Regions from separate parts of the Streptomyces sp. NPDC047525 genome, predicted to be linked through region 3. Evidence: riboswitches for the same ligand, from Rfam matches in the RefSeq annotation. Region 3 holds a riboswitch; each other region holds the start of a gene.
The links. Region 3 has a riboswitch for cobalamin ahead of ABZ833_RS40950 (cobalamin biosynthesis protein). Riboswitches for the same ligand answer to the same signal wherever they lie in the genome.

Region 1 (4,597 bases), on a different contig from region 3:
GTGAGTACGGCTCCCGCAGAGATCACCCGCCCGGAATCGGACGAAGAGACGTTCGCCGTCCCGGAGCCCGACGTCCCCTGGATCACGCTCGTCCACAACGACCCGGTCAATTTGATGAGTTACGTGACCTATGTGTTCCAGTCCTACTTCGGGTACTCGAAGGAGAAGGCCACGAAGCTGATGATGGACGTGCATCACAAGGGCCGGGCCGTCGTCTCCACCGGCTCCCGCGAGGAGATGGAGCGCGACGTACAGGCCATGCACGGATACGGGCTGTGGGCCACCCTCCAGCAGGACCGGAAGTAGCGACGCATCTGATGCCAGGACAATTCGAAGCCATTCCCGGGGGCGGCGCCGCCGTCGCGCTCGACGAGGTCGAGATCTCGATCATCCGCTCCCTCGCCGTGCAGCTCCTGGAGCTGATCGGGCCGGGCCCGGCCGAGGACGCATCCGACGACCCCCTCGCGGAGCTGTTCGCGGAGGGGCCGAGCGAGCCGCCCACCGACCCGGTTCTCAAGCGGCTGCTTCCTGACGCGTACGGCGGCCCCGGCAGCGAGAAGGCCGACGAGGACGAACTGCGCGCGTACTCATCGGAGTTCAGGCGCTTCACCGAGAACGACCTGCGGGCCAAGAAACGTGACGACGCCCTGGTGGTGATCCGCTGCCTCGACGCCCTGACGTCGAAGGGCGAGGGCGGCGCCGTGCTGAAGCTGTCGGCCGACGAGTCGCGGCACTGGCTCGGCGCGCTCAACGACCTGCGCCTGGCGATCGGCGCGCGCCTCGAGGTGACCGACGAGGACGACACGGACGTGCTCTTCCAGCTGCCGGACTCGGACCCCCGCAAGCCGATGGTGATGGCCTACCTCTGGCTGGGCGGTCTGCAGGAGACGCTGGTCGGCACGCTCATCGGTTAGAAGTCACACCCGGGCCGCGCAAAGTCGTTGTATGTAGCAGCGGTTACCTTCCGTTCGCTCATCGGACGCTCAAATCCGGATAACGATCGTGTTACTCGGCTGCCCGTCTTTGATGCGGCGAGGGAATTTTGTCCGGTTCTTCTCGTGGCATGGGCCACACGCGGCTCGGCCGATCACTGTTGCGGCCGTGATAAATCTTCACGACCACTCGGTGACGCCACCCATGTCACCGGTGGCGCTCGGGCCGGCAGACCGCCGGTAGCACTCCATCCATATCCGGGGGGATCAGGACCTGATCCGTGGCCATTACGCAGACTGCGGGCACGGATCTAGCGTGGAGAAAGGCGTCACCATGACCTCAGTGCAGGTCGAAGAGCACCACGACGGCAATGAGGCCGACGGAGCGGGCGGTTCGTCCGGTTCGTCAGGCGAGGGTTATCAGCGCGGGCTCGGTGCCCGGCAGATCCAGATGATCGCGATCGGCGGTGCCATCGGCACCGGCCTGTTCCTCGGTGCGGGCAAGGCCATTCACAAGGCCGGCCCGAGCCTCATCCTGGCGTACGCCATCGCCGGCCTCGTCATCTTCTTCATCATGCGGGCCCTGGGCGAGCTGCTCATGTACCGCGCCGTGTCGGGCTCCTTCTCGGAGTACGCACGTGAATTCATCGGCCCGTTCTTCGGGTACGTGACCGGCTGGACGTACTGGCTCTTCTGGGTCGTCACCGGCATCACGGAAGTCACGGCGGCGGCCCAGTACATGCAGTACTGGACGCACGACTCCATTCCACAATGGGCCTACGCGCTGATCTTCACGGTCATCCTGTACGGCGCCAACCTGATCTCCGTGAAGCTCTTCGGCGAGCTCGAGTTCTGGTTCTCGATGGTCAAGGTCACCGCGATCATCGGCATGATCCTGATCTGCCTCGGCATCCTCACCATCGGCTTCTCCGACGCCGGTGACACCGCTTCCGTGACCCACCTGTGGGACCAGGGCGGCTTCTTCCCGAACGGCATCGGCTCCACGCTGATGACGCTGCAGATCGTGATGTTCGCCTTCCTGGCCGTCGAGCTCGTCGGCGTCACCGCGGGCGAGTCCAAGGACCCGAAGACCGTCCTGCCCAAGGCCATCAACACCGTGCCGTGGCGCATCGCCGTCTTCTACGTCGGCGCGCTCATCATGATCCTCTCGGTCGTGCCGTGGACGGAGTTCGTGCCGGGCGTCTCGCCGTTCGTCGCCGCCTTCGACAAGATGGGCCTCGGCGTCGGCGCCGCGATCGTCAACTTCGTCGTCCTGACGGCCGCGCTCTCCTCCTGCAACTCCGGCATGTACTCCACCGGCCGCATGCTGCGCGACCTGGCGCTCAACGGCCAGGGCCCAAAGTTCTTCACCAAGCTCACGAGGAACGGCCTGCCGCTGGTCGGCACCACCTTCTCCGCAGCACTGATGCTGGTCGGCGTGTGGATCAACTACCAGTGGCCGGGCGAGGCGTTCAACTACGTCGTCTCCTTCGCGACCATCTCCGGCATGTGGGCCTGGATCATGATCCTGGTCTGCCAGATCAAGTACCGCCGCAAGGCCGACCGCGGCGAGCTGCCGCAGTCCACCTTCCGGGCGCCGGGAGCCCCGTACACGAGCTGGTTCGCCCTCGCCTTCATCGCGATGGTCATCGTGATGATGGGCGTCGACAAGGACGCGCGGATCTCGCTCTACGCGGCTCCTGTCTGGGCCCTGATCCTCGGCGTCGGCTACCTGGTCATGCAGAAGCGCGGCAACGCGCAGCCGTCGGGCGGCGGCGAGGCCGAGCCGCAGGACGCGGTGAAGTAGTGCCGTAACGCCTGATCCCAGCATGTGGGCCGGTCCGTACCACTCTTCGGTACGGGTCGGCCCTTCTGCTTATCCTGGCTGCCATGCTGACCCTCACCCAGGCCCTCCACGACCAGATCGTCGCGCACGCGCGCCAGGACCACCCCGACGAGGCCTGCGGTGTGGTCGCGGGCCCGGAGGGCACCGGCCGCCCGGAGCGCTTCATCCCGATGCTGAACGCGGCCCGCTCGCCCACGTTCTACGAGTTCGACTCGGGCGACCTCCTCAAGCTCTACCGCGAGATGGACGACCGCGACGAGGAGCCGGTGATCGTCTACCACTCGCACACGGCGACCGAGGCGTACCCCTCGCGCACGGACATCACGTACGCGAACGAGCCGGGCGCCCACTACGTCCTGGTCTCCACGGCCGACACCGACGGCGCGGGCGAGTTCCAGTTCCGCTCCTTCCGGATCGTCGACGGCGAGGTCACCGAGGAAGAGGTCGAGATCGTCCAGGCATACTGAGCTTCACCTTGAGGCGGCAGGACCCAGGAAGCCGGTGCGAATCCGGCACGGTCCCGCCACTGTGACCCCACCCTCCGCGGGTGGGGCAGTCAGGAACTGACCTGCCGCCTTCTTCTCCCACGACGCAGGGGACGCGGAATCCCCTGGAGGAGGCGCTCAGCCATGCCCCGCCCCATTCGCGCACACATACGCGTGCTCATCGCCGCGGCCCTGCTGGCCCCGCTGGCAGCGTGTTCGTCCACCTCTTCCTCCTCCGGCGGCTCGGAGGCGAAGCCGGGGTCCAAGACACAGGGCTTCCCGTACACGGTCACGAACTGCGGCGTGAAGACGACGTACGAAGCACCCCCGAAGCGCGCCGTGACGATGAACCAGCACGCGACGGAAGTGATGCTGGAGCTCGGCCTGAAGGACCACCTCGCGGGGACGGCGTACCTGGACGACAAGGTCCTGCCGAAGTACGCGAAGGCGTACGCGGACACCCCCGTCCTCGCCAAGGAGTACCCCTCCTACGAGAAGCTCCTTGCCGCCAACCCCGACTACGTCTACGGCGGCTACGCGAGCGCCTTCCTGGCGGGCGAGGGCCGCAGCCGCGGGGCCCTGGCGAAGTCCGGCATCGAGAGCCGCCTCAACGTCGAGGGCTGCGCGAAGCGGGCGGTCTCGATGGACGACGTCTACAAGGAGGTCCGCGAGGTCGGCAGCACGTTCGGTGTGCGGCCGCGGGCGGACAAGTGGGTGGCCGCGGCGAAGGGCGAACTGTCCGCCACCGCGAAGAAGCTGAAGTCCAGGAAGCCCCTCCCGGTCTTCGTCTACGACAGCGGCGACAAGACCGCGTTCACGGCGGGCGGCCGTGGCATCGGCAACGACATCATCGAGCGGGCGGGCGGCCGCAACGTCTTCGCCGACCTGGACAAGTCCTTCGGCGACGCGTCCTGGGAGTCGGTGGTCGACCGCAAGCCCGAGGTGATCGTGATCCTCGACTACGGCGGCACGACGGTCGCCCAGAAGAAGAAGCGCCTCCTCGACGACCCGGTCCTCGCGGACGTCCCCGCCATCAAGCACAAGCGCTTCGCGGTGCTTCCGCTGTCGGACGCGGTGGTGGGGGTGCGGGCACCGGCGGCGGTGAGCAAGCTGGCGGACCAGCTGTGAAGGGGCAGGGGGTTCAGCCCGTCCGGCGTTTGAGGACGAACTCGGCGGAGCCGGTGATCGACGGCCACCGGTCGAGGGGCAGGGGAAGACTCCGTTACGGCACCGTCGTCGCCGGGCTGCTGGTGGCCCTCGCGGCGGCGGTCGTTGCGGGCCTGGCCCTGGGGTCGGTCCGCATCCCCACGGCTGACGTCCTGGAGATCCTGACG
Region 2 (4,597 bases), on a different contig from region 3:
CGTCGCGGCACTGATCACCAAGGCCACCGGTCGCAACCCGTACTTCGCGGGCAAGCCGAACCCCCTGATGATGCGCACGGGCCTGAACGCCATCGGCGCGCACTCGGAGACCAGTGCCATGATCGGCGACCGCATGGACACCGATGTCCTCGCCGGTCTTGAGGCCGGTATGGAGACCTTCCTGGTGCTCACGGGTCTGACCTCCCGGAAGGACATCGATCAGCACCCGTTCCGGCCCTCGAACGTCGTGGACTCCATCGCTGATCTCGTCGACCGGGTCTGACGCGCGCACCACCCGTTTGCCGCACACGGGAGGCGTGGGACGGCGACGCGCGTGAACCTCGAAACAGGAGGTTCACGATGCGTAGAGGAACACTCACCCTGCGTGGCATAGCCGGGGCGGCTGTCCTCGCCGCGCTCCCCGTCGTCGTCACCACACCCGCGCACGCCCACGACGAAGGCAAAGTGCATGCCACGGTCACGCCGTCCAGCGCGGACCCCGGGGCCAAGGTCGAGATCAGCGTCACGGGCTGTGACGGGACGACCGGGTCGGCCGGGTCCGGCGCGTTCACGGGGGACGCGAAGCTCACCGGCAGGGACGGCGACAAGTACGCGCTGAACGGCTCCGCCAAGATCAGGGACGGCGTCGAGGGTTCGTACGACGTGACCGTCATCTGCGACGGCCACCCCCACCAGGGCGTGGGCACCGTCCAGGTCGGCCGGCACCAGCAGGAGCCCGTCTCGCCGGTCCGCGCGGGCGGCGGCGGCACCGCGCAGCTTGCCGCGCACAGCCAGGAGACGGGGCCCGGCACCCGGCACGCGGTGATCGGCCTGGTGCTCGCCGGGGTGGCGGCCGTGGCCGTGGCGTTCCGCAGCGTCCGCCGGCGCCGCTCCGAGTGACGGGTGGCGGCCGACGTGTCGGGCCATGAGAAGCCGGCGGGGCAGCCGGCCGGGCACGGGCGATTCCTCACCGGGGTCGCCTGGGCGCTGCTGCTCGTGGGGCTCTGGCTGTGGGGCAGCGAGATCACCGACGTACGCGGCGGTGTCTCGGAGCCCACGACCGGTGACGTCGCCGCGGTGGGCCGGCCGTTCGGTGTCGAACTCCCGGACGCGCACAAGCCGTTGGGCGCCGCCAAGCCGCAGCGCGTGGATGTCCCCTCGCTGAAGGTGCGGGCACCCGTGGTCGTCCGCGGGCTCGATCAGGACGGCGCCATCGATCCGCCGCCGTTCGAGGAGGCGGGCTCCGTCGGCTGGTACGGCGGCGGCGCACGCCCCGGCGCCGCGGGCACCTCCCTGTTCGTCGGCCACGTCGACACCGAGACGCGCCCCGCGGTCTTCTACGACCTCAGCGCCATGCGGCCGGGCGAGAAGGTCCGGGTGGCCCGCGACGACGGCTCGGTCGCGGAGTTCACCGTGGACGACGTCCAGGTCCTCAGCAGGGACCGCTTCGACGCGAAGAAGGCGTACGGCCCCCACGAGGAGGGCCGCGCCGAACTCCGCCTGATCACGTGCGGCGGCACGTTCGACCGGGCGAGCAAGACGTACTCGGCGAACGTGGTGGTGTCCGCCTACCTCACCGGGGTGGGGCCGTAGGGGTGGCGCCGGGGCGCGAGGGCACTCCCGCCGCGCTCGCGCCCACGGTGACACCCCTTGCGGCCCCTTCCCGGACGGCCCGCAGGCCAAGGCCTCCGAAGACCGCCGCGAACACGGCCCACAACAGGGCGTGCGAGGCGACCGAGAGGACGCGGAAATCCCACAGGAGCGTCGCGTCGACCGGGACCGGGTCGGGGTTGTCCGGGAGCAGGAAGAGCGCGGCGAGGACGGCGACCGTCGTGAGGGCCGCCGCCATCTGCCGCACCGGTACGGATCTGGCCGACAGGCGTACGTACACCTGCCGGGCCAGGAACATGCCGAGGACGCCGATCGCGACGGAGGCGAGCCACAGCGCCTGGCGCTCGCCGACCGTGCCCGAGTCGCCGACGCCCGGCGGGTTCGCCGGGTAGCGCAGACCGGGCAGCAGGGAAACGGCGAGGAAAGCGGCTCCCGCGAAGGCGAGGGCCCGCGGCCACGGGGCCGCGTGCGGATCGCGGCGGTGCACCAGGGCGTACGCCACGGCGAAGAGGACGCCGATGGCCAGACCGGCGACGACCGCGGAGACCACGAGCCCCGCGTGCTGCGTGGAGCGCGTGAACAGCTCCTCGTGGTGCTGCGCTGCCTGAGCGGCACCGTGCGCGTGCTCCTCGGCCGCCGCGCGCTTCTCCTCGGCGCGGATCGCCCGGTCCATCAGCGGCTCGGCGAGGAGCAGGGAGAAGAGACCGGCCGCGAGGCCCGCCGCTCCTCCCGCCACGAGACCCCGGCCGAGCAGGGGCAGGACAGGTGACGACGGGGGAGAGGACGCAGGGGATGGCATGGCGCCGTGTCCGTCCCCGGTCAGTGGCACGGGGCACCGAAGAGGTGCCTGCCGTCGTGGGCGAACTCGTGGAGATAGCTGCCGGTCGCGGAGATCAGCGAGCCGTTGTCGAAGAAGACCGCGTAGAGCGCGATCAGCGCGATGATGACCGCGGCCGAGGCGATGAGCCAGTCGCGGGTGCGGACCGTGGCGGCCTGGACCGCCGTGCTTTCGGTGCCCGATGCCGCGGTGTGCAGTGACATGTCGAAGCCTCCTCTGGGGTTTCCACGCCCCGAAGCAGGAGTGCGACGGCTCAGTTCCTGACTCCCGCACGCCAGGCGGGCGTCCGGTCACAGTGGCGGGCCCGCCCCGGAATCGCACCGGGTTCCTGTCAACCATCGCCTCGATGTATGGACTTGTCGCCCGGAGAGTCCCAGTTGGTCATGGACACTGTCAATGGAACCTGTATCAGGACAACCCGGCCCGGTCGGCGGCCCGCTCCCCCCGGAGCCGTCGACCGGGCTGGTCCTCGACCGCGCGCGCACGAGCTGCGGGAGTAACCCGGCGCCGGCGCGGGAGGTTCGGTGGCCAACCCCGCATGTGCGGGATGGACGATCAGGCCGGGGGCTTGGGCCGTTGTGACGACTCTAGAACGGATGAGCGCCGCAGCCTAGGGGTGGATTGACGCCAAGTCGTGATCCGCTTTCTCTCTGTGATCATCGCAGGTGATGATGGTCCTCGGAGTGGCCGTCAGGAAGGTTCGGACCAACTGCCGCGCAGTGCGGCGTCGTCGAGCGATCCCTTGATCACTTCGGTGGCGACCACCTCCATGACCAGGCGTTCTCTGCGCGCGTACCGCCGCAGCGCGTCAAAGGCCTCGTCCACGCCGGTGTGCCAGCGTTCGGCGAGTATGCCCTTGGCCTGTTCAATGCGTATACGGCTGGTCAGAGCGCCCTGGAGCTGTATCGCGAGAACCCGATACTCCGTGTAGGCGCGGTGGTTGTGCAGACCTACCGCGGCGGCGTCGGCGATCGCCTGCGCCAGACGCAACTCCCCGTCGGTGTGGCGGGTCCGGGAGTTCTCGGGCACGAAGACGTTCAGCGCGCCGAGCAGTGTCTCGCGCTGCCGCAGCGGGACCGCGTACGTCATCCCGATGCCGCGGCGGCGGGCCAGCGCCGTGAACTCCGGCCAGCGGTCGGCGGGTTCGTCCGCCGCGAGCCGCACGGGCGGCACCGCGAGGCCCGTGCCGAGGCTCTCCACGCAGGGCCCACCGCTCTGTTGGGCCCCGAGCAGGTCGAGCGCCAGGTCCCGGGGGTGGCCTCCGGCGGCCACCCCCGGCGTGCCGGTGCCGTCGAAGATGACTCCGGCGGCGGTGGCGTCGAGCAGCTCCACGCAGTGGCCCGCGACCCGGCTCAGGTAGCGCTCCGGGTCGAAGTCGTCGTCCAGAGTATTGGTGGTCTCCACCAGGACCTGGGCCAGCCGTAGTTCAGAGGTGTGATCCCGCATGATCTCCTCCCCAAGAGCGCCACCCCGCGCACTGCGCCTACCCCCGGGCGCCGCGCTGTAACAGGTATCCAACAGCTCTCCGCAGCGGACGGGCGGGCCTCGTGGGCCGGGAGTGCGTATGTCAGGATTGAGAATCGGACAGTGCACCCAAGGGGGAGTGGATGTACCACAAAGGCACCGGCCGCGGTCATCGGATCGCGGCCCGGGGGGTGAAGGCTGCGGCGGCGTTTGCGGGGGCTGCGCTGCTGCTGTCGGGGTGCTCCTCCGATGACGGTTCGGGCAACGAGGAGTCGTCGGGAAACCCGGTCAAGCAACAGCCGAAGGGCACCGACCCGTACTGGGTCAACCCGGACGGGAACGCGGCCAAGCAGGTCGCCACGTACGAGAAGGACGGCAAGAAGGACGACGCCGAGCTGATCCGCAAGATCGCTGAACAGCCCGTCGCGGAGTGGATCATCCCGGAGAACGCGGAGGACCAGGCGCGCGGCTTCACCGAGGCCGCCCAGAAGGCCGACCGGGACGCCCTGTTGGTCCTCTACAACATCCCGCACCGCGACTGCGGCCAGTACTCGGGCGGCGGCGCGGCCGACGGCAACGCCTACCGCACCTTCATCGACCAGGTGGCGAAGGGCATCGGTGACCGCAACGCCACGGTCATCCTGGAGCCGGACGCGGTGCTCCACATGGTCGACAACTGCACGC
Region 3 (4,597 bases):
TGCCCCGAAGTTCCTCCAGGCATCCCACGACGGTGGAGAGCAGTGCTTCCTGCCGCCCACCGTGGTAGCCCCGCGCGGTCATCTCGCCCACGGGCTTGCCCATCAGGACGACCTGGCTGCTGCGGTCGCTGCCCGGCTTGAGCAGCACGGGATTCATCAGCGCGCTCGGCTCGACGCGGGCGGCCTGCGCCTGCATGGCCTGGGCGCGCCCGATCTCGGCACCTTCGCGCGTGACGAAGGAGTTGAGGGACATGTTCTGTGCCTTGAAGGGCGCGACGGAGACCCCCTTGCGGGCCAGCCACCGGCAGATCCCGGCGGTGACGACGCTCTTCCCCGCGTCGGACGTGGTCCCTGCGACGAGCAGTCCACCACTCATGAGGCCCTGCCTTTCCGTATCGTGCTCACGGCCGCGGCGACCCCCAGGGTCAGCAGCCCCACCCGCCGCGACAGCTTCACGGCCCGCTCGATGTCGGCGACTTCGACGCCCCGCCCTTCCCCGTTCAGGACGGGCCGGTGCTCGACACGCCCCGCGTACGAGAGAGTCCCCCCGAGCCGTACGCCCAACGCCCCGGCGAAGGCGGCCTCGACGGGCCCCGCGTTGGGGCTCGGGTGCTTGGCGGCGTCGTCACGCCAGGCCCGCAGCGCACCGCGCGGCGAGTCCCCCGCCGCGGCCGCGAGCACGGCGGTGAGCCGGGCGCCCGGCCATCCCAGTACGTCGTCCAGGCGGGCGGAGGCCCACCCGTAGCGCCGGTACTTCGCGGACTTGTGCCCGACCATGGCGTCCAGCGTGTTCACGGCCCGGAAGCCGACAAGCCCGGGGACCCCGCCCAGAGCCCCCCACACCAGGGCCCCCACCACCGCGTCGGACGTGTTCTCGGCGACGGACTCGACCACGGCACGCGCGATGCCGTCGGCATCCAGCGCCTGCGGATCGCGCCCGCACAGATGCGGCAGCCGTTCCCGCGCCACCTCGACGTCCCCGGCGGCGAGCGCCCCGCCGATGGCCCGCGCCTCACGGCCGAGGGAGGTGCCGCCGACCACGGCCCAGGTGGTGGCCGCGGTCAGCGCGACGGACGCGGCGCGGGAGTCACGTACGAGAGAAGAGACCAGGGCGGCGGCACCGGCCGCGCCCCCGGCACACACCACGGCGTGCAGGGCGCCCCACCCGCGGTGGTCACGCCACAGCACACGCTCGACGGCGCCGGCGGCCCGCCCGAACGCGGCGACCGGGTGCCCGCGACGAGGATCGCCGAGGAACAGATCACCGAGGAGGCCGGCGGCGGCGCCGTACGCGAAGTCGCGATCGGCACGCACGGGTTCAGCCGGCCGGTACGTGGAGGGGAACAGACAGGGGCACAGGAACCGGCAACGGGCGGCCGCGCATGGCGATATGTCCTCACTCAGGGTGTCCGCGCCCTGGTTCGACGTGACCGGCGGGGAGAGTTCCTGGCTTCCGAGGAGTCCGCTCCTCGATGACAGTGGCGGGACCGCGCCGGATTCGCACCGGCTTCCTCTCCTGCCGCCGTAATGGCTCCGGCAGTCCACCACGCCCGCGAACGCCCGTCAACTTGCCGTTGACCTGGGACGGGAGAGTGTGCCGAGGCACACATGGGGCCGGTTTTTCCCTAGGCCTGGAAATTGAACTTTCCTAGACTGGAACGCGACAACCGGAGAGCGGTCCACGAGTGATTCGGTCCGGGTCGTTACGTGGTGTGGTGGTTCTCGGCGGACCTCTCGGCCCTCCGAGATCACGGCGCTATCGTGCATCGGCGTGGGCGGAGCACGCCGACATGGACGCGCGTCGAGCGGCGCCGGCTCTCGGGCAGGGGGAGGTCGGCGTGGCCAAGGAAAGTCCGTGCGGGTGCTTCTGGCGCAGGAGCAGCTACAGCGGGGCCGACGGAGATTGCGTCGAAGTCGCCTTCATACGGAATGCGGTGATCGTCCGTGATTCGCAGAACCCGTCGGGGCCACGTGTCGTCTTCTCCGACAAGCGCTGGCAGGCGTTCCTGAACGCTTTCGTCGGTGCCGGGGGAGAAAGAGGGGGAACAGGATGACTGAGCATCATCTCGCCGAAGTGCGGCACCTGGTGAACGGTGTGCACGGGGGGAAGCGGAAGGCATCAGGGGTTGTCGTGGTGGTGGCGGGGTGTGTGCTGCTCGGCGCGGCCGCCACCCTGGTCGGCGCGGCGGCTTCGCTGCTGGTCGAGGGCACGGCCGCCCGTCTCGCCGTCTGGGCCTTCGCGGCCATGGCGGCCGCCGTGTCCATCGGGCTCTGGTGGGGCTTGGCCGAGTTCAGGCAGGATCATCGGCCTCGGCCCTGGGCTCGGGCCGCTGAGCGGGAACCACAGCACGGCGGTCGTCGCTGAGTGTGGGCGTCGCCCCTGTCTGCGAGATCAACTGGGTGAGCTGGCGGCTCAGCGCGATCACGGGGGCCGAGAAGACGGCGATCACCGAGCCGACCGTCCAGAAGCCCGTCATGCCGACGGCGCCCAGGACGACGAGCACTCCGGTGAGCGTCAGCACCAGAACGAGTATGCAGCCGGTGCAGTAGACGATCCTGGTCGTGAACATCCGGAGGCTGTCGTCCGTGCGGTGGCGGTCCAGCGTGTCCATCCGGTCCGTGCGGCCCTGGTTGGCCATCGCTTCGCGGACGAGCTGGTTGTAGGTGGGGCCTTCGGCCGGTGTCTGTCCGGCAGAGGCGCCGCCGGCGGCGTCGGACGCCGAGCCGGCCGAAGCCCCATCCGCGCCTTGCGCACCACCTGAACCACCGCTTCGCCATGGCGCCCATCTGATGGCCGCGAGGACCCCTTGCCACCACTCTCGCAACGCGGCTGGCATATTGAGGCCTCCTCGCTCCTCAGGGACTCCTTGGGTCCGAGAGGTCAGCTGCTGTCAATGCCGTCCCTGACCCGGTTGATCAGGTCAAGGGCCTTCTCCCCGGTGTACGCGGTCTCGCGGAGAGACTCGAAGCACTCCTGGTGACGCACGATCAGCTCGTGGTCGTCACGGATCGACTGGTTCCCCTGTGCTTCCAGGTAGAGCAGGTCCTCGTCGTCCAGGAAGCCGAGCAGGATGAAGCTGCTCAGGGTGGAGTAGTGGGCGCCGGCCGTGAACGGCAGCACCTGGAGGGACACCTTCGGGCGGGCCGAGACGTCGATGAGGCGCTGCAGTTGGGCGCGCTGTACGCGTGGTCCGCCGACCTGGCGGTGCAGTGCGGCCTCGTCGACGATGAAGAACGTCCACGGAGGGTTCTCGCCCTCCAGGGCACGCTCCTGGCGCACGGTCCGCAGCTCCACGATCCGCCGCGCCTTCTTCTCGTCGACACGCGGGGCGAGGAGCGCCATCGTGTACTCGTCCGTCTGCAGAAAGCCGGGCACGATGATCGGGTTGTACGTGCGAATGGACGCGGCGGCGCTCTCATAGCCCAGGTACTGACTGAACTGCGGCCCGATGACGTCGTGGTACGCGGACCACCAGCTCGGCCCCTTGGAACCGCGGGCGGCTGCTTCGAGCTCTGCGCCGAGTTCCTGGTCCGTCACGCCGTACTGCTGGAGGAGAGCGCGCAGATCGGTCACGGAGAGGCTGACCGTGCCCTGCTCGATCCTCATGATCTTGGACAGTGACCAGTCGAGGGCTTGGGCGGCTTGGCCCTGTGACTGCTCCGTGGCCTCGCGGGCCTTGCGGAGCGCGATGCGAAGCCTGCGGCGATTCAGGCTCGGGTCGACATCCCTCGGCATGGTGGCTCCTCGCTGTCGTGATGGCTGCTGATTCAATGACATAGGGCAGAGAGCCGTATGTGCAGCCGACGCTAGCAGACAGCTTAGTAGCAGTATGCCATATGTCACTTCGCCGCATCGCATGCGCTCGTTCGTGTGAAAGGCGGGGTTCGCGGACACGAAAAAGCCGGGTGGGGTGCACCCGTGAGGTGCGTCCCACCCGGCTCTTGCGAAGGCCGGAGTCGTCGTCAGGCTCAGGCGACGATCAGGTAGATCCCGTACGCCACAGCCGCCGCGCAGAGCGCGAAGCACACGTACGCGCCCGTGCGTGCCGCCACGGGAGGGCCGCCGGCGGAGGCGGAGGAGGTGGCGCCGGATGTCGCCGCCGCCTCGCGCTTGGAGAGGCCGACGATGCCGAGGGTGAAGAGGCCCACCAGGGCCACCGTCACGCCGAGGCTGACTCCGAATACGGAGCCGAGAGCTGCCCAGTCGATGTTCATGGTCAGTTGTCCTTACACCGTGGCGGGCCGGGCGGGGTCCGCCACGGTGCCGGTCGGGGCCGGGATGGTGGCCTTGACGAGGTCGACGTCCGAGGTCGTCACGGCCGAACCGGTGGGCGGCGGGGTGACGGCGGCCATCGCGGTGGTCACGACACCGGCGGGCTCGGCTTCCGAGGAGCCGCGGATCTCGTCGTCGGCCACGTTCGTGTGGTCGACGGCGTTGCGCCGGGACAGCACCCAGATGACGGCGGAGCCGCCGATGAGGAGCGCGGCGGTCGCCGCGACGCCCCAGGGGCCCTGCTTGGTGAGGAACTCCGCGCCCGCGCCGACCAGGCCGGCGGCCGGGAGCGTCAGGCCCCAGGCGATGAACATGCGGGTCGCC

Region 1: another riboswitch for cobalamin. It lies ahead of ABZ833_RS17440 (ABC transporter substrate-binding protein); the one in region 3 lies ahead of ABZ833_RS40950 (cobalamin biosynthesis protein).
Region 2: another riboswitch for cobalamin. It lies ahead of ABZ833_RS17095 (CbtB-domain containing protein); the one in region 3 lies ahead of ABZ833_RS40950 (cobalamin biosynthesis protein).

What each region holds. Positions count from the first base shown of each region.
Region 1 covers NZ_JBEYTL010000005.1:434,809-439,405, reverse strand. Annotated here, with positions in the region: gene clpS (ATP-dependent Clp protease adapter ClpS) at 1-306, shown strand, start outside; gene ABZ833_RS17455 (DUF2017 domain-containing protein) at 318-914, shown strand; gene ABZ833_RS17450 (amino acid permease) at 1,267-2,739, shown strand; gene ABZ833_RS17445 (M67 family metallopeptidase) at 2,823-3,245, shown strand; cobalamin riboswitch at 3,218-3,365, shown strand; gene ABZ833_RS17440 (ABC transporter substrate-binding protein) at 3,408-4,391, shown strand; gene ABZ833_RS17435 (iron ABC transporter permease) at 4,508-4,597, shown strand, end outside.
Region 2 covers NZ_JBEYTL010000005.1:361,587-366,183, reverse strand. Annotated here, with positions in the region: gene ABZ833_RS17115 (HAD-IIA family hydrolase) at 1-283, shown strand, start outside; gene ABZ833_RS17110 (hypothetical protein) at 361-900, shown strand; gene ABZ833_RS17105 (class F sortase) at 916-1,593, shown strand; gene ABZ833_RS17100 (CbtA family protein) at 1,574-2,410, opposite strand; gene ABZ833_RS17095 (CbtB-domain containing protein) at 2,431-2,652, opposite strand; cobalamin riboswitch at 2,682-2,804, opposite strand; gene ABZ833_RS17090 (ANTAR domain-containing protein) at 3,140-3,895, opposite strand; gene ABZ833_RS17085 (glycoside hydrolase family 6 protein) at 4,057-4,597, shown strand, end outside.
Region 3 covers NZ_JBEYTL010000024.1:42,732-47,328, reverse strand. Annotated here, with positions in the region: gene ABZ833_RS40955 (cobyric acid synthase) at 1-376, opposite strand, end outside; gene ABZ833_RS40950 (cobalamin biosynthesis protein) at 373-1,314, opposite strand; cobalamin riboswitch at 1,419-1,553, opposite strand; gene ABZ833_RS40945 (DUF397 domain-containing protein) at 1,791-2,054, shown strand; gene ABZ833_RS40940 (hypothetical protein) at 2,120-2,305, opposite strand; gene ABZ833_RS40935 (hypothetical protein) at 2,292-2,837, opposite strand; gene ABZ833_RS40930 (helix-turn-helix transcriptional regulator) at 2,882-3,736, opposite strand; gene ABZ833_RS40925 (hypothetical protein) at 3,970-4,215, opposite strand; gene ABZ833_RS40920 (inorganic phosphate transporter) at 4,228-4,597, opposite strand, start outside.